Regions from separate parts of the Shewanella sp. BJSY2023SW005 genome, predicted to be linked through region 1. Evidence: predicted binding sites of a transcription regulator. Region 1 holds the regulator's gene; each other region holds the start of a gene.
What was found. The regulator LexA, encoded in region 1, represses DNA repair genes until DNA is damaged. The targets are predictions, from matches to a motif close to TACTGTATNNNNATACAGTA.
Positions count from the first base shown of each region.

Region 2: a site for LexA is predicted at 5,632-5,651, ahead of dinB (DNA polymerase IV). Genes of this name have one in related genera too.
Region 3: a site for LexA is predicted at 3,230-3,249, ahead of ACMHXI_RS10200 (DNA topoisomerase III). Genes of this name have one in related genera too.

Region 1 covers NZ_JBKORJ010000024.1:35,082-42,388, reverse strand. Annotated here, with positions in the region: gene ACMHXI_RS06830 (cytochrome c oxidase subunit 3) at 1-373, opposite strand, end outside; gene ACMHXI_RS06825 (cytochrome c oxidase assembly protein) at 370-933, opposite strand; gene ctaD (cytochrome c oxidase subunit I) at 935-2,545, opposite strand; partial or broken gene coxB (cytochrome c oxidase subunit II) at 2,564-3,685, opposite strand; gene ACMHXI_RS06810 (cell division inhibitor SulA) at 4,141-4,632, opposite strand; gene lexA (transcriptional repressor LexA) at 4,629-5,249, opposite strand; gene plsB (glycerol-3-phosphate 1-O-acyltransferase PlsB) at 5,516-7,307, shown strand, end outside.
Region 2 covers NZ_JBKORJ010000055.1:51,751-59,057, reverse strand. Annotated here, with positions in the region: gene ACMHXI_RS17845 (RHS repeat-associated core domain-containing protein) at 1-1,449, opposite strand, end outside; gene ACMHXI_RS17840 (FG-GAP repeat domain-containing protein) at 1,614-2,570, opposite strand; gene ACMHXI_RS17835 (SpvB/TcaC N-terminal domain-containing protein) at 2,564-3,790, opposite strand; gene ACMHXI_RS17830 (hypothetical protein) at 3,789-3,977, shown strand; gene dinB (DNA polymerase IV) at 4,505-5,581, opposite strand; gene ACMHXI_RS17820 (methyl-accepting chemotaxis protein) at 5,736-7,307, opposite strand, start outside.
Region 3 covers NZ_JBKORJ010000030.1:172,061-179,367, forward strand. Annotated here, with positions in the region: gene ACMHXI_RS10190 (porin) at 1-435, opposite strand, end outside; gene ACMHXI_RS10195 (DUF4250 domain-containing protein) at 958-1,149, shown strand; gene ACMHXI_RS10200 (DNA topoisomerase III) at 1,160-3,196, opposite strand; gene ACMHXI_RS10205 (hypothetical protein) at 3,384-3,758, opposite strand; gene ACMHXI_RS10210 (VOC family protein) at 3,876-4,244, opposite strand; gene ACMHXI_RS10215 (hypothetical protein) at 4,311-4,655, opposite strand; gene ACMHXI_RS10220 (hypothetical protein) at 4,981-5,208, shown strand; gene ACMHXI_RS10225 (TonB-dependent receptor) at 5,235-7,307, shown strand, end outside.

The sequences.
Region 1 (7,307 bases):
TGGCATTGTTGGATGCGCCACCCAACCAAGGAACGGCCACCATACGGGCATAGAAGAGGGCGCCGAAAAAGGCCGCAAAGAACATCACCTCAGAGAAGATGAACCAACTCATTCCCTGACGAAATGACCTGTCCATCTGTGGCGAATAGAGACCACTCATGGATTCATGGATCACGTTTCTGAACCAGCCAATCAGCATGAACAGAATGACGGCAATTCCTGCCAGCAGTACGTAACTGCCGTGGCCACCGTCAGACTTGAGCTGGGATACATAAGTACCGGCACCATAGGCGATAAGGAAAAGCCCCAATGCGCCGACAATCGGCCAGGCGCTTTGAGCCGGAACATAATAGTGTTCATGTTTACTGGTCATTTCGCTGCTCCTTGCTCCAGGGCATCGGATATCTGTCTATCCGTGATGTCATAGAGGGTGTAAGAGAGGGTCAGAGTGCTGATGGAGTCCGGCAGGTCCGGATCCACGTAAAACACCAGCGGCAGCTCGGCACTGGCATCGGCAGCCAGCGGCTGCTGATTGAAACAGAAGCACTCGGTTTTATTGAAGTAGGCGGCGCCTTGTCCCGGTGAAACGGAAGGGATTGCCTGACCTATCTTGTATTGGTGTGACAGGTTGCGGGCCAGAAAGCGGGTATGGGTCAACTGGCCGGGATGCACCTTGATACGGGTCACTTCCGGCTTGAACTCCCACGGCATTCCCTTGGCCACCTGAGAGATAAACTCCACAGTGACCAAGCGGCTGTTATCCACTTGGGCACTATAAGTGGCGGCGCTGGTGTTGGTCTTGCCATTGATCCCCAACTGCTGACAAAGCACGTCATAGAGCGGCACCAGGGCAAAGCCGAAGCCGAACATGGCTACGGCGCCAAGCAGCAGCAGGCGTACCAGTTTACGGTTGTCGGGGCGGGAGTCTGTCATATCACTTAATCTCCGGCGGAGTGCTGAAGGTGTGATAAGGCGCCGGACTTGGGAGTGTCCACTCAAGCCCCTGGGCTCCTTCCCAAGGTTTGGCCGGAGCCTGGGCGCCACCACGAATACACTTGATCACCAGTACCAGAAATATCAGCTGTGACAGGCCAAAGGCAAAACCGCCAATGGAGACAATCTGATTGACATCGGCAAACTGCACCGAGTAGTCGGGGATGCGTCTGGGCATACCGGCCAGCCCGAGGAAATGCATCGGGAAGAACAACACATTGACCGAAATGACCGAGCACCAGAAATGCCACTTGGCCAAGGTCTCGCTGTACATATGCCCGGTCCACTTGGGTAGCCAGTAATAGGCGGCGGCCATGATGGAGAAGATGGCGCCGGTGACCAGCACATAATGGAAATGGGCAACCACAAAGTAAGTGTCATGGTATTGGAAGTCGGCTGGGGTGATTGCCAACATCAGGCCGGAGAAGCCGCCTATGGTGAAGAGAATAATAAAGGCACAGGCGAACATCATAGGGGCTTCAAAGCTGATGGATCCCCGCCACATGGTGGCAACCCAGTTGAATACCTTGACCCCGGTTGGCACGGCAATCAGCATGGTGCAGTACATAAAGAAGAGTTCGGCAAAGACAGGCATACCTGTGGTGAACATGTGGTGTGCCCACACCAGGAAGGAGAGGATTGCGATGCTGGCGGTGGCGTAGACCATTGAGGCGTAGCCAAACAAAGGTTTGCGACTGAATGCCGGAATGATGGCCGAGATGATGCCGAATGACGGCAAGATCATTATGTACACCTCGGGGTGGCCGAAGAACCAGAAAATATGCTGGAACATCACAGGATCTCCGCCGCCGGCGGCATCGAAGAAGCTGGTGCCGAAGAATTTGTCTGTGAGTACCATGGTCACGGCACCAGCCAATACCGGCATAACGGCTATCAGAAGGAAGGCGGTGATAAGCCAGGTCCAGACGAACAGGGGCAGCTTCATCCAGTTCATGCCAGGTGCGCGCAGATTCACTATGGTGACTATCACGTTGATCGCTCCCATGATTGAGCTTATCCCCATGATATGTATTGAAAAAACAAACAAGGCTGTGCTGTCGGCACTATAAGTGGTCGACAATGGGGCATAGAAGGTCCAGCCAAAATTGGGGCCGCCACCTTCCATAAACAATGAGCTAAGCAGGATTAAGAAGGCGAAGGGCAAAATCCAGAAGCTCCAGTTGTTCATCCTCGGCAGCGCCATATCCGGCGCACCTATCATCATGGGGATCAACCAGTTGGCCAGACCGGTAAAGGCCGGCATCACGGCGCCAAAAACCATGATAAGGCCATGAACTGTGGTCATTTGGTTAAAGAAGTTGGGCTCGACCAGTTGCAATCCGGGCTGGAATAATTCAGCACGGATCACCATGGCCATGGCGCCCCCTATCAGGAACATGATGAAGCTGAACCAGAGATAGAGTGTGCCTATGTCTTTATGGTTGGTGGTCAGCAACCAGCGCATGATCCCCTTGGGGGCGTGATGATGCTGGTGTTCCTGTTCAGCGATTTCCTGAACGCCGGCTTCGGCATCTTGACTGAATGAGTTCATCTTCTCCCCCTACTGCCCGTGGTTATTGACGTCGGCGGCTTGCACTGTGTCGCCTGTATTATTGCCCCAGGCATTACGCTCATAGGTCACCACAGCAGCCAGTTCCTTGGCGGTTATCTGTTTGCCGAAGGCCTGCATGGCGGTGCCTGTCTTGCCATGGATCACTATGTCCAGATGGGCAGCCATTGGGCCTATGGCAATAGCACTGCCCTTGAGCGCCGGGAACACCCCTTGAAGTCCGGCGCCGTTGGGCTGATGACAGGCGGCGCAACGCGCCATATAGATCTGTTCGCCAAGCGCCATGGCCTCATCATGGCTCATGGTCTCACTGAGGGCCGCCTGAGCTTCTTCGGCGGCCGTAGCCGCGGCTTGTTTCTGCTCCGCCATCCAGGCGTCAAACTCATCTTCTGCCAGTACCTTCACCACAATCGGCATAAAGCCGTGGTCTTTACCGCAAAGCTCGGCACATTGGCCGCGGTAGATCCCCGGTTTGTCCACCCGGGTCCAGGCTTCGTTAATAAAACCGGGATTGGCGTCTTTTTTGACGGCAAAGGCGGGCACCCACCAGGAGTGGATCACATCATCTGAGGTCATCAGGAATCGGACTTTGCGATTGATGGGCAATACCAAAGGCTTGTCGACTTCAAGTAAGTAGTGCTCGCCCTTGGCTTCCTGGCCTTCTATCTGGGATCTCGGCGTTGCCAATATGCTGAAGAAGTCGATGTCTTCGCCGAAATAGCTGTAGTGCCATTTCCATTGCGAGCCGGTGATCTTGACCGTCAGGTCGGCATCACTGGGATCTTCCATGGCAATCAGCGTTTGGGTTGCGGGGATTGCCATCAGGATCAGGATTAAAAAGGGGATAAGCGTCCAGGCAATTTCTACCTTGGTACTTTCATGGAATTGGGACGCGACTGCCCCTTTGGACTTCCTATGGTTGATCATGGCGTAGATCATCACGCCGAATACGACCAAACCTATGGCGCAACAGATATAAAGAATGATCATGTGCAGGTGATACACCTTGCCACTGATCTCAGTTACCCCTTGAGTCATATTCAAGGGCATATCTGCCTGAGCGCCTGGAGACAACAAGCTGACGCACAACAAGGTCAGCAAAACACACAGCCATTGCTTCACAAGACATCTCCTCTGTCAATTGCATTCGCAACTACAAAGAAGAGTCACACAGTAAGTCTTTGCTCTATGCAAACTCTTCAGTTCCCAAAAAAGCAACGATGACTTCAAAGTGCGGCGGCGGTTTCACTTAGCTCTAGGTATACAGGTGGTGACCACTGTTGCACTTACCGCTGAATATACTCAGCATTTCCGGCGACGGCACCACTCGCTATGAATCGAAATGGGGCGGTCAACCTACGACGAATTGCATGGAGATAACACAATCGTTGTTCTTACATTACTTGTAGATTAAATATTGATCAAGATCACGATGTTTTCTAACTATATGAAAAAAAAGCGTCTGTTAATCCAGAGGTGAATTCTGTGTGAGTAGCAGAGCTGCGCGGTTTGCCGCCGATTGACAGGGGAAGGCATTGCACCAAAAAGGCCATCCCAGGGATGGCCTTTAAACACAATCAATGGATGGAGTGGGTAAGTTCGTTGAGGTGGTTATCCACCTCTTTCGCCTGCTGTCCCGTTTCCAACACTATGCCCATGGCTCTGGCGTTACGGGCGACCAGCTGCAATCGGCGGTTATCACGGGCATCCAGGCTGTCTATCCAACTGATCACTGCACTGGAGGTGCCGTTGGTCAGGGCTCTTTCCGTTGCCCACAAGGCTTCTACTTCATCCTTGGTGCGCACCAAGAGTACTCTATCCATTCTGACACCGGCCCTTGCTAAGGTTTCTTTGTAACCTATGCTGGCCGGGGCGTTAATCAAGACTATCCAGCGTCCCTGTTGACTCAATTGCGCCAATTGAGGGCAGAGGCGCAATAATTCCTGACGTCCCTGGCTATGGCTGGCCAAGCTGGAGATGCCGGTATGTTGCCAAGGCTGATTGCCGGCAATACTGGTGTCTGTCCACAGGCCTGGGTGTCTTGGGGCGTTGCCAGTCATTATGCTCATAGCCAGTCTCCATTGCGTATTATCCCTACCGCCAGTCCTTCAATGGTCAATGGCTGGAAAGTCAGGTCGACTTTGATTGGGGAGTAAGCCTCGTTCTCGGCATGTAGATAAACCACATTACCTTTCTTTTCAAAGCGTTTCACAGTTACATCGTCTTCAACCCTGGCCACCACGACTTGACCGTTACGGGCTTCCTGTACCTTGTGAACCGCCAGGAGATCACCTTCGAGAATACCTATGTTCTTCATGCTGTCGCCGCGTACCCGCAGCAGAAAGTCGGCATTGGGGTGGAACATGCCAGGGTCGACCTGGTAATACTGCTCAACGTGTTCCTGTGCCAGTATGGGTTCACCAGCGGCAACCTGACCAATCAAGGGCAAGCCTGTTTCTGACTCCGCTTGTTCATCATGAGGCAGGCGAATACCACGAGAGGTGCCTGGCATGATCTCAATACAGCCTTTCTTGGCCAATGCCTTAAGGTGTTCCTCGGCGGCATTGGCGCTCTTGAAGCCCAGCCGGGTAGCAATTTCGGCCCGGGTTGGCGGCATGCCGGTGTCGGCTATATTGCGTTTAATCAGTTCCAGAATCTGTGCCTGGCGCGGTGTCAGTGGTCTCATGGTGATTCCTGTTTTTTCATACAGTACCTGTCAGTATATACAGTATTTTTATCAGTGCAAGTATTAACCAAAACTGAAACTTTTAGGGAGTGGCTAAGTAAGCCATTCGGTGCTTTGGTTTTAACGGCTTGGCCCATGCAGCATGGGGAGTTCAAGGCATTGGCCAGAGGAACTGCCGGGGCCGGTTCGCACCTTCCCTAGCTAAGGTTCAGGAAATTCTGGTATTCTATTGGGCTATTGATTGTGGCTCAGACACTGAAAAAAACATGTCCAAACAAGATTCATTCTGGTTTAAATCTCTTCGCTGGCTCCAAAGCAAGCTGGTGCATACCACTGTGGTGCCTCAGGATCCTTTCGCCGATTTGAACCTGGATCCGGCCAAGCCGATGGCCTATGTAATGAAGACGGAATCTGTCAGTGATATTACGGCATTGGCGGAAGTCACCCGTAAGTTTGGTTTGCCTTGTCCTTATGAGGCACTCAAGGTTGATGATATTACCGTTCCCCGAGTCGTCTGCCTGGAAGGAGCCAAGCCCCTATTCGGCAAGCGCAAGAGCAACAAGCCATTTCTCAGCTGTTTCACTTCTCTGCTGAACCTGCATCAGGCCAATCCACAACTGGATATTCAATTGGTGCCAGTGAGCCTCTATTGGGGCCGCACTCCGGGTAAGGAAGATGACAGCATGCGTGCCGCCGTATTTGAGCGGGAAAATCCCACTTGGCTGCGCAAGTTTCTGATGATCCTGTTCCTGGGGCGCGACAACTTTGTGCAGTTTTCCAATGCCGTGTCGTTGCGGCTGATGGCCGATGAACATGGGACCGACAAGGCTATTGCCCATAAGTTGTCACGGGTGGCCAGGGTACATTTCCGCCGGCAACGCAAGGTGATGACTGGGCCCGTGCTGCCCAACCGTCAGGCTCTGTTCAATGAGTTGCTGCGCTCGGAAACGCTGAAAAAGGCGATTAAAGAAGAGGCCGCAGCCAAGAAGATCCCCGAGGCCAGAGCCAGGGAGATGGCGGAAGAGTATCTCGATGAGATTGCCGCCCACTATTCCGACAGCCTGGTGCGTATTGCCGAGCGGATCCTCACCTGGTTGTGGAACAAGCTCTACAAGGGGATCAACATCAAGGGCGCCGAGCAGATACGCCAGCTGCACCACGATGGGCATGAGATAGTTTATGTGCCTTGCCACCGCAGTCATATGGATTACCTGCTGCTCTCCTATATTCTCTATTTTCAGGGTATGGTTCCGCCCCATATAGCCGCCGGTATCAACTTGAACTTCTGGCCCGCCGGGCCCATGTTCCGCCGCGGTGGTGCTTTCTTCATCCGCCGCAGCTTCAACGGTAACAAGCTTTATACCGCTGTGTTCCGCGAGTATCTGGATCAGCTGTTTGCCAAAGGCTATTCGGTCGAATACTTCACCGAAGGTGGCCGCTCTCGTACCGGGCGGCTGTTGTCACCCAAGACAGGGATGCTGGCGATGACAGTCAACTCTGTGCTGCGGGGCATTGAACGGCCGGTGACTCTGGTGCCCGTGTACCTGGGCTACGACCATGTCATGGAAGTGGCCACTTACCACAAAGAACTCAGCGGCAAGAAAAAGCAGAAAGAATCTGTTTGGCAGGTGGTTGGCGCCTTGCGTAAGCTGGGCAATTTCGGTCAGGGGTATGTGAACTTTGGTGAGCCTGTGACGCTGCAGAATTTCCTCAGTGAAGCGGCGCCCAACTGGCGCGAAGAAGTGGCGGCCGATCCCGAGCAGAAACCCAGCTGGCTGACTCCGGCGGTTAATACTCTGGCCAATAGGGTGATGACTCATATCAACGATGCCGCCGCAGCCAGCGCCGTGACTCTTACCAGCCTGGTACTCTTGTCATCAGAACAGAATGCGCTGGAGCGAAGCCAGTTGGAACGTCAGTTGGACTTGTATCTGGATCTGCTCAAGGAAGTGCCATATACCCAGTATACTTCTGTCGCTGAGGGCGACGGTAAGCAGTTGCTGCAACAAGGTCTGGAGCTGAATAAGTTCACGGTTCAGGAAGATGAACTGGGCGATA
Region 2 (7,307 bases), on a different contig from region 1:
ATCAATGTCCTTGGTGCTGATTTTGCGGCCGTAGGCATCATAGCTTGCCTCGGTGCGCAGCAGCTCTTGTCCCGAGGCTGAGGTGATAAAACTTTTCACCAGCTTGCCACTGGCATCATAGACAAACTCCAGTTCGTTGCCGATATCATCAACAACTTTAAATTGCTCACCCATGGCATTGGAGATAGCACGCTTTTGCTTGCCATTGGGGTCTATCGTCAGCGTCTCAAATCCCAGATATTGAATACTGGAAACGCCGCCGTTGGGATTGGTTTGGTTGATGACCCGACCAAAGTGGTCGTACTCTATTTCGGTGTAATAGGCACTGATACCGGCAAAAGCGGGTTCATATTGTCTGACAGGCCTTCCCTGCGCATCGTAGCTAGTTGCAGTAACAATCCATTGCCCATCAAAACCCTGCTTCTGCTTACCGACTTCACGGCCATATTTATCTGTGATGACTTTGGATTGAGGCGCACCGGCCTTGGTCTTGGTGGTAACCAAATGGCCATGACTGAGAGGTGAACACCCGGCATCACAGGTGGCATACTGATAGCTTGTTGGAACACCATCCGGAGTGACTTCCCGCACCAGCCTTCCCCACTTGTCATGGTCTTTGGTCAGTTTGCGACCATTGGCATCAGTCACGGTAATTTGAGTGATTTTACCCGTTACCTGGTCTGCCGACTGACCATTGTAGGTATAGGTGCTGCTGTCGCCTGCCGCGTTGGTCACTGTCTTGAGCAGACGCCCTCTGGCATCGAATAAATAGCTCATCTGTCTCGACTGCTGGGTGTTGCCGGCGGCATCTACGCCTCCGGTGACCCGCTCGGTCAGGGTGTTGCCGTAAATGTCATAGATTTTGTCGGTAGTCAATTTGTAGCGATTGTCATTTGGCGATACCGTTGAGTTCATCAGCAAACTGTTATCGTAATAGCTGAATGCGCTCTCGGTCACTATCGCCTGAACCTGCTCTCGCTGATTAAAGCGTGATTTAGTCACCCTGGTATGACTCAGTCGCCCCTTGGCTTCGCCGCCACCATGACCGTCATACTGGTTAACCGTCTCGCCCCTTGAAACCAATTGATTGGCTTCAAGGTCAGTCACATCCGCTTTAATGGCAATGGCATTTCCCCAGTCGTCGAACTGAGTCTGGGTGTTTGTCTGCGTTAACTCCCTTACCCCTCCATCGCTGCCATATTGAGAGGTACGCTCCACCACGTTTTCTTCAACCCGGCGATAAATGCCGTCATTGCCTCGCTGAAAGCTGTATTCATTGGTTGCCGAGTACAAGGTTTTTCCCTGATAGGTTTGTTTGGTTGCCAGGGGCAAACCTATTTGCGGGAACAACTGATGATAGATAGTCTCGGTCACCACCTGAGTCTGATTGTCTATGGTGCGTAATAACTCAAACCCGGCCGAGCCACGCCCCAAACGGTTTATCAGCAAGCCGCCATACTCATAGTTAACGGAAACCTGGCTGCTGTCCCCGGTTTCGGTGGCAACTTGCTTAACAACTTTTTGCGGCGGAATAAGGGAGAAGTTACGACTGCTGTCCAGATAACTGGATACCTGAGTCTTATAGACACTGTATTCGCCAGCAGACTTTTCCGTCAGCGGCGCGTAGTCACCCTGGTCTTGACTCCAAATCCGTCGGTAATCCCCTTGATGGTATTGTGATATGCATGGCTCTTATGGGTTAACCTTTGCCATTGACCGTTACTGAGAGAGACAATATCCAGCTTTCCACGACCATCAATATCCGCGAAATTCAATGGTTGATCGGACAGGTCATTGATTGCGCCATAAGTGGTCCATGAAGTTAACTCGGGGTTGGAGTGATACACCAACGCCTGAGACGAGGTATGCTGAACCACCATTTCAGCTCTACCATCACCCACGATATCGATAAAATAGGTTTTGTACTTCTGAGTATCGGAAGTGGTAACGCCCGTATCGATTCGAGGCAAAAAACCATTGCCATCTGACAGTTGAATAAACCATTTATTATTATGGACATAGGCAATATCCGACAAGCCATCACCATTGAAATCGGCACTGCGTAAGGTATTGGCGATATTGAGATTATTGTGCTGCCCACGATAAATTTTTTGATGCCGGCGATAACTGGAGCCAGTAGAGACATAAAGGTTCCAATACTCGTAATCACTGACAGACCAAGTACCTCTGATGTCCATCCGGCATTCGTTTTCGGTCACTCCCGAAATCACTTTGCCGCTACCGGAGATACACACAGCTTCCCGCTCTCTAACCTCCAACATAAAGTCGGTGAGTCCATCACCGTTGATATCCATAAAGGAGCTGCCAAAACCTCGACTGGAATGCCACTGGTGAACGCTGGTGTTGTGCCCAACTTCAGTACTGGGGAAGCTATAAAGACTTTGCGCCGCAGCAAAACTTCCATTTCCCAAGTTGCGATACCACTTGATGGCGCCACCATCAATGAAGATGATGTCTTCCAATGCGTCACCATTGACATCGGCAACCAGCGCCTTGCCTTCAAGCCCGATAGCCTTAAGCCCCAAATCCTTGAGCGTGTAATTCACCACACGCTCAATATCCTCACATAGTTGAGTACCGCCGCCATTAGGCTCACACACTGTGTGCTGATAAGTGGAGGGTTTAAAAGCCAATTGGCGGTTTCACTGTTGGCCACCAGCAAGTCACGCTGGCCATCACCATCATAGTCTATGGTTTGGGCATAAGCCGCCTTACCGGCACCGGTCGAGGCCATCGCCTGTTCAATACCCGACTGAATACCACGCTTGTACCAACGCCCGTCCCGTACATAAACGATATCTGATAAACCGTCACCGTCCATATCAAAAAACTTGGCGGTGTCGTTGTTACCGGACGGAATCCTCAACGCCCGTCTGCCGGAAAAGGGCTGATAAGCAGGGCCAGCAGACGCACTCGCCTGTCTGTCCCACTCAAAGGTTATCGGTGTACTGCAGTCGGTTTGGGTTTGACCAATACAGGCTTTAACCTGCTCAAGGTAATCATGCTTATCACTGGAAGTCGCCTTGTGATACGTCAGGTAATAGGTTTTGTCGACTTCGTCATCCAGCCTCACCTCAATCTTTTGCAGTTGCTGCTTTATCGCAACAGAGGTGCCATAGGAATAACCATACTTAGGGTAACTGAGGGGGGTATAGATAAATCTGACCTGATTATAGGGAGCCTCACCATTGCTGTGCCCGGCATAATCGATGCTTTTCAGGTATTGCTCACCAGCGGTGTTTTCATAGTGATAACTAATGTAGTTACCTACGGAGTCCTCAATGGCCTTCAGACTCCAATGATAAATCACATCACTGTTGTTTTGAGATACGGACCGATAACCATCTCCGGATGATGAGGTGCCATTCACATCCAGAAACTGCTTCCCGGAAACCTCATCCACATCGCCATAGAAATAGGTGTCTCCCGATTTGGTTTCAACCTTGAAGGCCGCTGGACCGCCGCCAGGCGCCTGGCCAATCACAGTCACCACAGAGGCATCATCCAGCTCCTTACAGTACTCGGCGCCATTTAGACTATGGGTTCCGGCGGTTAAAACCAGACGAGCACCGTCAAGGCAGTAACTGTCCTTGTTGGTAAGCTCTACACCTTGTAAATAGCCATCCTGTTCAATGGTTTTTGGGCAGCGGCTGATGGCGGAAAGCCCTTGAAGCCCCCACCCCAATCCCATAATGGTTTCTCCGCCACCTGATGAATAACTCAGCTCTACGGCGGGCTTTAACTTGCCTCTGGCTGCGGGAGTATCTATGGGGATGGTATATGTTGCCGCACCTTGCTCACTAACCCGAAAAGAGCCACTTAAAGGGACGCTGGATGAAGCAAATACATTGTTTTGGGTAGCAATAGAGAGCAAAAAAGGGAAATGGGGAGCCCGTACTTCATATAAAACACTCCATGTTTTAATTATTATCAATAGTCCCAAAAAAACGGGTTAAGCCAACTTAAAGCAAACTTTTTGTTATCCAAACAACCTACCACAAAAAACCAAACATTAAAATAATTAACTTTTACATTACCAATCTTCAGGTGTTACTCAGAAAGCTCAAAGAGTTAAGAAGGATACAAACAGAAACACTCACCAAGAAAACGCGAAAATTCAAAGAATATTTCCCATCAAGCAAGTTAAATGCTTCTTATAAAACCATCACCACATCAAATCGATTTAAAACTTATTACAAAGATCTCAAAACGTAACTAAGTAGAGCCCATTCACTCTAATATAGAAATCTATTAAAAATAGATTTTGGTTTTTTAGAATTTGAAATTCGCAGAAATTCAACAGAAAGCTTGTATCGAGCTTATAATTACGTATATACAGTAAGACTTACACTGCGACAGTGGCAAGGTATCGCCAGCTATGCTTGTGAGTCGGAATACGCTGAAAACCTACTATAAAGAGCCCATATGGAACAGAAATGGAGCTTGTTTATCCCCTCGCTGAGTGCAAACCATCAATTGGGGATTAGAAAGCCAGATCCAACTGCTGCAGAGCTTCCTCTGCCGGTGAGTGGCTATCATCCTGGCTGACCAGCCCGGCAGCCACCCCCAGCAGACGGATGCCACGGCCGTTGGCTCTTTGCAATGCCTGGGTCAGCAAGTCATCCAGCAGGCGCACAGATAACTCACTCGAGCGGGTTTCTATGGTGGTCTGTTTAAAGTCACTGAACTTGAGTTTGACCACCAGCTTATGAATTTGCCTGTCTTTGGCTCCGCGCTCCAGACGGCGGGCCAACTCCTGCACCAACGGTGGCATTACCTGACGACACTGAGCCAGGGTATGGATATCCTCTGCCAGCGTGGTTTCTACCCCAACAGACTTGCGCTCTCGGTTGATGGTCAGTTCACGCTCGTCTATCCCCTGAGCCCTTTCATAAAGCAAGGTACCAAACTTTCCAAACCGCTGTTGTAACTTGGCCAGCGGCACCTTTTGCACATCCGCGCAGGTATGCAACCCCATATCGGCCAGCTTCTGGGCGGTGACCTTACCGACGCTGGGGATCTTGATAAGCGGCAGGTTTTTTACAAATTCGGGCAGTGCCTGTGGCGTGACCACATACTGGCCGTTGGGCTTGTTGAGATCCGATGCCACCTTGGCGAGAAACTTGACCGGGGCGATACCTGCCGAGGCAGTCAGGCCGGTTTCCGCCAGGATATCGGCGCGAATAGCCTCGGCAATTAGGGTGGCCGAGCCTTGGTATAGTGAGCTATCGGATACATCCAGGTAGGCTTCATCCAGCGACAGAGGTTCAATCAGTGAGGTATAGCGGGCGAAGATGGCCCGTATCTCTGCCGAGACTTCCTTATAGACAGACATGCGCCCGGGGATCAGCAGCAGATCCGGGCAAAGCTTTAACGCATAGGCCGAGGCCATGGCAGAGCGAACGCCGAATTTACGCGCCTCATAATTGCAGGTGCTTATCACCCCGCGTCTGTCACTGCTGCCGCCGACGGCCAGAGGTCGACCACGATATTCTGGAAAATCACGCATCTCCACCGCGGCAAAATAGCAGTCCATGTCGATATGTATGATCTTTCTCAAGCTTGCTTTCCGGATCTCAAAGGGCTCGGTCGAGCCGGACACAAACAGAGTACTGTATAAAAACACAGTTAACAAGCCAGGATAACGAAAAAGCAGATCAATCGAGAGCAAAAAAGGAGAGCCAAGGCTCTCCTTAATGGATTTAAAGCTCGTCTTAATCGATGCGGAACTGACCTATGTTGCGCCCCAGAGCCGTGGCCAACTGTTGGAATGCCAGCATCTGATGTGACAGCTCTTCGCTGGCGCTCAGGGATTCATCGGAGCGGCCACGAACATTTTCAATGTTGCAGGCCACTTCTTCGGCCACCACAGCCTGCTGGCCTATCGCCGCAGTGATCTCCATGGTTTGCAGCTGGATGGCATCCACTGCCGCGGTTATTTCCGTCAGTGCCTGCTCCACTTCCAGAGTCAGACTTTGGCCCTGGTTGGCCTCCCTGACTCCGGCTTCCATCACCTGTTCGGCTTGTTGTGCCTGTTGCTGCAGAGTCTGGATAATACCCTGAATATTGGTCGTGGAGTCCTGAGTGCGGGATGCCAGGGTGCGCACCTCATCGGCCACAACCGCAAAGCCCCTTCCCTGCTCGCCGGCGCGAGCCGCTTCAATGGCGGCGTTGAGTGCCAGCAGATTGGTTTGCTCGGCAATGGCGCGGATCACACTGAGCACCTCGCCTATCTCCTCTGAGCTGCTTCTGAGCGCCCGAATAACCCCCGCAGCCTGGTTGACCTGTGTGGAAAGTGAGTGCATTCCCTGACTGGCCAGCTGCACCACATCTGCGCCGTTTCTGGACTGCAACAACGCCGTCTCGGAAAACTCGGCGGCTCGTTGGGCGCTGGTCGCCATCTCCTGGCTTGTGTGGGCCATTTCGGTAGCGGCTGTGGCCACTGAGGCAATTTCCTGTTTCTGGGCGCTGACAGAGGCCAGTGCGTTGTCACACACCTCAGCCGCGGCGGCAACACCATTATCCACCCGACCACTGAGTTCACGGGTTTCCAGCAACAGACTCTGCACCTTGGCGGCAAAACGGTTGAATGCCGCGCCGAGACGCCCAAGTTCATCGGCGCGGTTGATTTCAATGCGCCGTGACAAGTCGCCCTCACCCTCGGCGATATCTTCCATGGTGTGCAGCAGGCTATTGAGATTACGCCGAAACGGCAACATCATCAGGAAAACGGTTAACGCCACCAGTAAAATAATCCCCACTGAGACCAGGCTGGTTTGCCAAAGGCTTTGCTTCACCGGTGCCTGAAACACTTCATTGGGCAACATGAACCCCAAATACCAGCGCACTTTGGGATAGTCACCGCGAATGGCAATGTAGCTCACCCGCTGCAACTCTCCCTGATAAGTGACTTCGGCAATACCGGCATCCCGGGTTTGCATTTCACGTTTCAGTTCACTAAAACCCTGATTGTCGCCGCTGAGATTGTCAATAACGGCCGCATCAGAGCCGGCGGGAAACCCCTGGTTAAAACCCGGGAAGTACACCAGCTTTCCCTGCTCCGTCATCAAAAACGCCTGGCCTTCGCCCCGGTATTTGATTGGCGCCAGCAGGTTTTTACCTATGGTATCGATGAGAATATCCATACCGCCTATGCCTATCAGGCGACCATTGGCATCCTTGACTACAGTCTTGACCGTGGCCGAGATTGAGCCGTCATTGGCATCCACGGCCGGGTCACCGACAAACAAACCATTTCTGTCTATCGCTTCCTGCCACCAGGGACG
Region 3 (7,307 bases), on a different contig from region 1:
GAGCACGTCGGTAGTGTAAGCCACATCATAGTATGCACCCCACTGCTTACCGAAAGTCATAGTACCCCACTTATCGTGAGCCATACCCACATAACCCAAGCGGTTGAACAAGAAGTCACTGTTCTTCTCGGCACGCATCTGACCGCCGCCCTGGCCTTGGGTGTAGATCAGACCGTCATCGCTGGTCACCATGTTGATGCCCCACTCTGTGTGGGCAAAGGCGCGCCAGCCGTTACGCTCCTGACGATCAAAACGGAAACCTACGCGAGAGAAGTTATCAATAACAGAGGTTTCATGACCATCATTGAAGGCGGCAAAACCCAACCAACCTATCATGTTCACACTGTTGGTCTGATCGTTATACAGTTCCACAGCCTGAGAAGCGCCACTCGCCAGCATAGCCGGGATCATAAGTGCCAGGATCTTCTTGTTCATATTCATTACCCTTTTATAAGTAAAACGCGTTTAATACGCTGATTTATTAGACATATTTCTATGTGTTACTCGAGGGCTGCAGTTTGCGTGCCAGCTGTTAAAAAGCCAATCCCAACCCCTGGTTTCCTGAGCTGGATCGACAAATCGTGAAATATCGTGGTTGGCGGGCGTTAAATGCCGTGAGAAGAATTAAATATCGTTGTAACAAGCGAGCAGTTTATGCAGCAAAAGAGATGCATGCGTATCGGCAAGAGCAGAGTTTACTGCCACACAGGAAAGAATAACGGTTTGATTTTTATACGGTTAAAGCTGACTCGGTTCGAATCATCACGAATGCTTGATGTAACAAGAGTTGATAAAAAGGGGTGATAAAACAAAGGCAAAACCGCCGAGAATAGAAAATGAAATTGCTTTATTAAGATATTGATTTTATGAAACTTTAAATATATTCAGGCAAGATTTGCAACCCAAGCCAACTCTATTGCATTATGAAACAGTCAACCGCTGACGCCTGGAGGGAATATGGAAAGCCTGCAACATCTGCCCGCCGAAATACTGCTGGGCATAGTCAATGAGAAACTGAGACTGCACTGCCCGGACAGAGATGCACTTTATTACGAGCTTGACCTGTCACCTGCTCAGCTCGAACATAAGCTCAGTGCGCTGGGATACGAGTACCATGCCCTGTCCAACCAATACCGACGCTTGAAATAACCCCAAATTCTCAGGACGTTGCGGACTGGGCTTTGGTTTTGCTCTTGGTCGCTGAGCGATAGCTGCGCTTGCCGGTGCCGGTCTTAACGCCAGTGCTCTTTTTGGTGCTTGTGCCCTTGGGGGCTCCGGCCTTGCCGGCATAAGCGCCACTGCGACGTTTACGTCCTTTGAAGCCTGTACTTTTCACGCCACTCAAGGCCGTAGGCAATTGTGCCTTGGCCTGCTCAATAAGCTCGCCCAGTTTAGCCGTCAAGGGCTGCATAAAGGCCTGATATTTAAGTTCACGGCGACAAATCGCATCCAGGCTACTTTCCCACAGCGCCGTCATATCCGGCGTGGTGGCCACTTCAGGCAGGCTTTGAATAAGCCCGCTGCCAGCCTCGGTAGCCAAAATACTCTTGCCCTGACGTTTCAAAAAGCCACGTTTAAACAAGAGTTCAATGATCCCGGCGCGGGTCGCTTCTGTGCCCAGACCATCGGTTTCCTTTAGGATTTTGCGGATCTCTGGGTCTTTCACATAGCGGCTTATTCCTGTCATCGCCGCCAGCAGTGTGGCATCGGTAAAATGCTTGGGGGCCTGGGTCATCTTTTCCACTAGTTCACCCTTAAGGCAATCCAGTATCTGCCCTTGAGTCAACTCAGGTAAGCTGGTTTGAATATCTTCCGCTTCATCGTCGGCTTTTTGTTTGCCAAACAATTGCTTCCAACCCTGTTTCAATGGCTGTTTGGCCTTGGCCACGAAGCAACCTCCAGCAATGTCTATCACGGCGCGGGGTTCAAGGTACTCATAATTAGGGTAAAACTGCGCCAAATACTGACGGGCGATCTGCAAATACACCTGACGCTCACGCTGTGATAACACACCGAGGTTAGCCGTCTTTTCCGTAGGCACTATCGCGTGATGGGCGTCCACCTTGGCATCATTCCAGGCCTTGGACTTAAGGGCGGGATTGGGCGCTTCACAGCCTTGCAGCAGTTCTGCCGCCCCTTGGGTAATGGCATTCAAGACTGTCGGGGCCAGCTGTAACTGCGCCTTGGGCAGGTGACGGCTATCGGAGCGCGGATAGGTTATCAATTTATGCCGTTCGTACAGGGACTGCACCGTATCCAGCACCTCTTTGGCGCTCATACCGAAGCGTTTGGCGCAATCAATCTGCAGCGCAGACAGACTATAGAGCAAAGGCGGTGCCTGGTGTCTTTGCTTACGCTCCAGCTCATCTACCCGGCCGGGTTGGCCGGTGATCCTGCCGACCACATTCATCGCCAAACCGCGGGAGAGCACCCGCCCATCCTCATCCATCCAAGGTTGACAGGCCTCACTGGGCTGCCAGCGGGCGCTGAAACAGCTCCCCTCTTGGGTGCTAAGATGGGCAAGTACTTCATAAAAAGGTTTGGGCACAAAGGCAGCGATTTCCTGATCGCGCCGGACAACCAAACCAAGCACAGGGGTTTGCACCCGACCGACCGACAGCACCCCCTGATAGCCCACCTTGCGCCCCTGCAGGGTATAGGCACGGGTCATATTCATGCCGTAGAGCCAATCGGCTCGGCTACGCGCCAGTGCCGAAGTCGACAATGGCACAAACTCGCGGTTGCTGCGCATCTGCCCCAGGGCGCGTTTGACCGCCTGCGGGTTGAGATCGCTTATCAACAAGCGTTTAACTGCTGCCAACTTATCGCCCTTGACCCCAAGATGGGCAATCACTTCATCCACCAACAACTGCCCTTCCCGGTCCGGATCGCCGGCATTGACCAACTCACTGGCCTGCTTGACCAATTTACGCAAGACACTGAGTTGGCCGCGACTGCTGGCTTTGGGTTTAATCTGCCAATCGGACGGGACAATAGGCAGATGTTCCAACTGCCAGGACTTGTAGGCGGGATCGTAAGCATCCGGCTCAGCTTGCTCCAGCAGATGACCTATACACCAGGAAACACAATCTCCGTTGCCAAGCTCGATATAGCCCTCATGTTTGCGATGGGGTTTTGGGAGCACCTCGGCGATGGCGCGCCCAAGGCTGGGCTTTTCGGCGATATAGAGGATCATCCACTGCGTCCTTTGGTTGTCACTGAACAGTATTACTGGATAAAATTACAGTAATTCTAGCCAAGTCATCTGTCGGCTGCAAACCCTCTGTGGGTAATGGCATGATTAACTAAGCTTGATTGGGCAAAGTTGATAGAACAAGGCGATTGAACAAGGCAACTAAACAAAGCAACTAAACACAGCGCAGCTATCTATTTTCCTCCTCAAGCTCCGCCAGGAATTCTTCACTTACCCAGTCAGCCGTTTCGGGAAGGACTTCTTCTGACAACCAGGAAAAAATATCCTTGTACACGGCCATGGCCGGAAAACCTTGCTGTTCGCGCTTTCCTGTCCAGGTTAAATGGACAGAGACCAGCTCTTTTTGTATTTCGCCGTCAATCACTTTAAACCCGGCCACGCTGTCATTATCTTGCCGCCTGGCGATGGGATAGAAGTCCTCCCCGGTTTCTTTTTGGTATTCCATTCTCAGCCCGGGTCCGCCGGGTTCATCGATAAACCACCAAGGCATGAGTCCTGCAAATTTATGCGCTTTCAACCAGTAATACTCTATGGGTAACTGCATCTGCTTAATTCCTTATTGTCCCGACGCTCAGCCCCGGGGTAAAAGCAATTCACCTGGGGTGGCCATAGTGAAATCAATGGGTTATTTAAGTAAAATCATCCACTATTCAATTTGAAGTTAGCTCTGGAGTATATCCGGATCATGTTGAAGTACATTGAGCAATTTCCCAAATGGATCTCTGATATAAAAGCGGCGTACACCCCAAGGCTCTGAGATTGGCCCGTATTCAATCTCTATGTTTTGCGCTCTCAGCCGATGAAGCACCAAATCAAGATTGTCCACCTCAATAGATAGATCTGGCACCGGCGTCCCTGAGCCGCCTTCGGTCGCCAAACTGATTTGAATTTTCATCTCTTCAGCTGAGCCAAGGGTTTTAATCCAGCCATGGTCCATAACCAGCTCAAGACCAAAAATCGATTCATAAAATACTTGACCTGCGTCCAGGTCGGCAGCAGCCACATTGGCTACGATTCGTTTCACTTTCATCAAACAAGTCTCCTGAAATCTGCTCAAGCCGGCAACGCCGCCGATACGAAAGAGCGAGTCTGTTTTTTAGCCTAACCATTCGCAAGGCACCTGACCTTGCCGATAGCTTTGCTTTAAATAATCCAGAAACCTTGACTCCAAGCCCATGGTCCGAGCTTTCTCAATCAGCTCCAGGTCATCTGTGATATAACAGCATATCTCGTGGCAATTGGTCGCTTCGGACAATTTTATAAACAACGCTTTGCTATCAAATTTGTTATCCAAGCTGTTATCCAAGTGAGCATCAACCTCGCCTACTTGCTGATTTAAATGCACCCAAGCATTATCAAATGCCGCTTCATCCCTTTTATCCAGCAAGGCATCCAGCTCATCAGCGCGCTTTGAAAACAGATTTTCCAGTAACTTGTCCATAGTGTTGAATACAACCTTTCTCAGTATTTCCCTTTCTACCTTGCCGTAATCTATGCCCTATCAGCGGCTGAAATCAACCATGAAAGCCCGGTTGAGACTTTCCAGGCCAAGAGCAAACCCTTATTTTTCCGACAGTCAAAACCAAGTGTCCCACCCACAGCCCCCCTTCAAAGCACTATTCGAAGATCTCTTCACATACCCATGATTTCATTATGGAAATATTCATACCTCCATAAGTTCACTTTTCCATCACTCAGTGTAAATTCAATTGCGAACCATTCTTGTTTGCAATTAAAATGCAACATCTTTCAGGAGGCCAAATAATATGGAAACGTCCCCGCTGTTGTTGCGCTGTAACCAACTGCTTTGGTGTGAGGGATTGGTCTTGCTGGCAATCATGCTGGTATTGGCCAGTTTTGGGCTGGATGCCCGGCTGTTGATCCTGCTGTTGGCACCAGGCTTGGTGCTGTCTTTAGCCTTGGGATACCAACCCGGCAAGAAGACGCTCAGCCTGGCGTTTGCCTGCTGGATCCCTGTCTGGTGCCTCATTTAACCCCTTGAGTTGTTTAGGAGAATGTTATGCCCAAATCCATGGTTCGGATGAGCCTTGTCGCCGCTGCTGTCAGCAGTCAATTGCTGCTGATGGGAGCCGCCATGGCCGAAGAAACCCAGATGGAGCGCATGGTGGTCAGCGCCAACCGTACCCCTACCCAGATAAGCGAGCTCTCCAGCACGGTTTGGCTAATCGATGAAAACAGCATCCGCGAGCAGATAGACAGCGGCAAAGGCGTGAAAGAGATGCTGGCCGCCCTGGTTCCCTCCATGGACGTATCCAGCCAGGGCCGGACCAACTTTGGTCAGAACATGCGCGGCCGCGCCATGGTGGTGCTGATAGACGGCGTATCCATGAACACCTCCAGAGGGATCAGCCGCCAGTTGGACAGCATAGATCCCTTTAACATCGCCCGCATTGAAGTGTTGGCCGGCGCCTCAGCCCTCTATGGCGGTGGTGCTTTGGGCGGCGCTATCAATATAGTGACCAAAAAAGCCGCCGACAGCCAGGATACCTTTGAAGCCGAAGCAGGTTTCAAATCGGGTTTTAACGGCAGTGATGACTTGGATTATCGCGCCGCCTTTGCCGTGGCCGGCGGCAGCGATACCCTCAAGGGACGTTTCAGTGCCGCCTGGCAGGAAAATGGCCAATGGTTCGACGGCAGCGGCAATCAGGTAATGCCGGATATCACCCAAACCGGCATGCAGTACACCCAAGGTTATGATCTGATGGCCAACCTGGACTGGAGCCTACCAAACAATGCCACCCTCAGTGCCATGGTGCAGTTTTACAACAATGAGTCCGATGGCGACCACGGCCTTTATATGGGGGAAAACTTCAGCGGCGTCACCTCAGATGCTTCCCTGCTCGAAAGCCGCAAGGGGTTGAATGCCGATCGCAGCCCCAAAACCGATCGTACCTTATTGAACCTCAGCTATACCCAGGCTGACTTTCTCGGCCAAACCTTGTACCTGCAAGGCTTTTATCGCAAGGAAGATCTCGACTTTCACCCCTTCCCTTACGTCAGTGAAACCCTCGGGGTTTACAACTTCTCGGCCTCGTCACAAAACACCGGCATTTATGGCCTGAAAGCCGTGTTGGAATCCAAGCCCAGCGACAGCCTCAAACTCACCTGGGGCATCGACTGGGACAAGGAGAGCTTCGACTCGGATCAGATGAGTTTTGATCTCGACGCCGCCAACCAGAGTGGCGGTTTGACCATGAAGGAGCTGTTCACCACAGGCCGATATGTCGACTTCAGTGTCGAGTCCATCGCAGCCTTCCTGCAGGGCAGCTGGGATATCAACGACTATCTGGTGCTCAACGCAGGTTATCGTTATCAGCAGATGGACAACAGCGTCGATGACTTTATCGGCTATAACCAACAGGTGGCGATTGCCCAGGGTAAGGCGCCGGGCGCCGATGCTATCAAGGGCGGCAGCACCGACTACCATGTAGGCCTGGTTAACCTGGGATTGGTGGCTAAACTGAGCCGGGACCAGCAACTGTGGCTTGCCTACTCGCAGGGCTTTGAGCTGCCGGATCTGTCCAAATACTATGGTCGCGGCAGCTATCAGGCCGATGCCGATGGTTATCTGCAGCTGACCAACAGCATTAATATCAATGATTCCCGCCTCGATGGCATCAAGACCGACTCCTTTGAGCTGGGCTGGCGCTATCTGGCCGACCGTTGGCAGGCCCAGGCCAGTCTGTATTACGCCATCTCGGATAAGGTGATTGAGGTCAATCGCAGCGATCTGACCATAGAAGTCAAGGACAACGATAAACGCACCTATGGCCTGGAAGCCCAGCTGAACTTCGATATCAGCAGCGCCTGGCAGGTGGGCAGCAACCTGCATCTGGTTCGCAGTGAAATCAAAAATGGCGCCGACTGGATTGATGAGACAGTCACCTATGCTTCACCTTCCAAAGCCACGGCCTTTATCGCCTGGCGCGGTGACAGCCAACAGTTAAGATTGCAGGCCGAGCACAGCTTCAGCGCCGACTCTGACTATCGCTTCAAGGCAAATGATGGCCAGAGAAGTGAGCTGGACAGCTATACCACTTTGGATCTGCTCGGTTCCATCGAACTGCCGGTC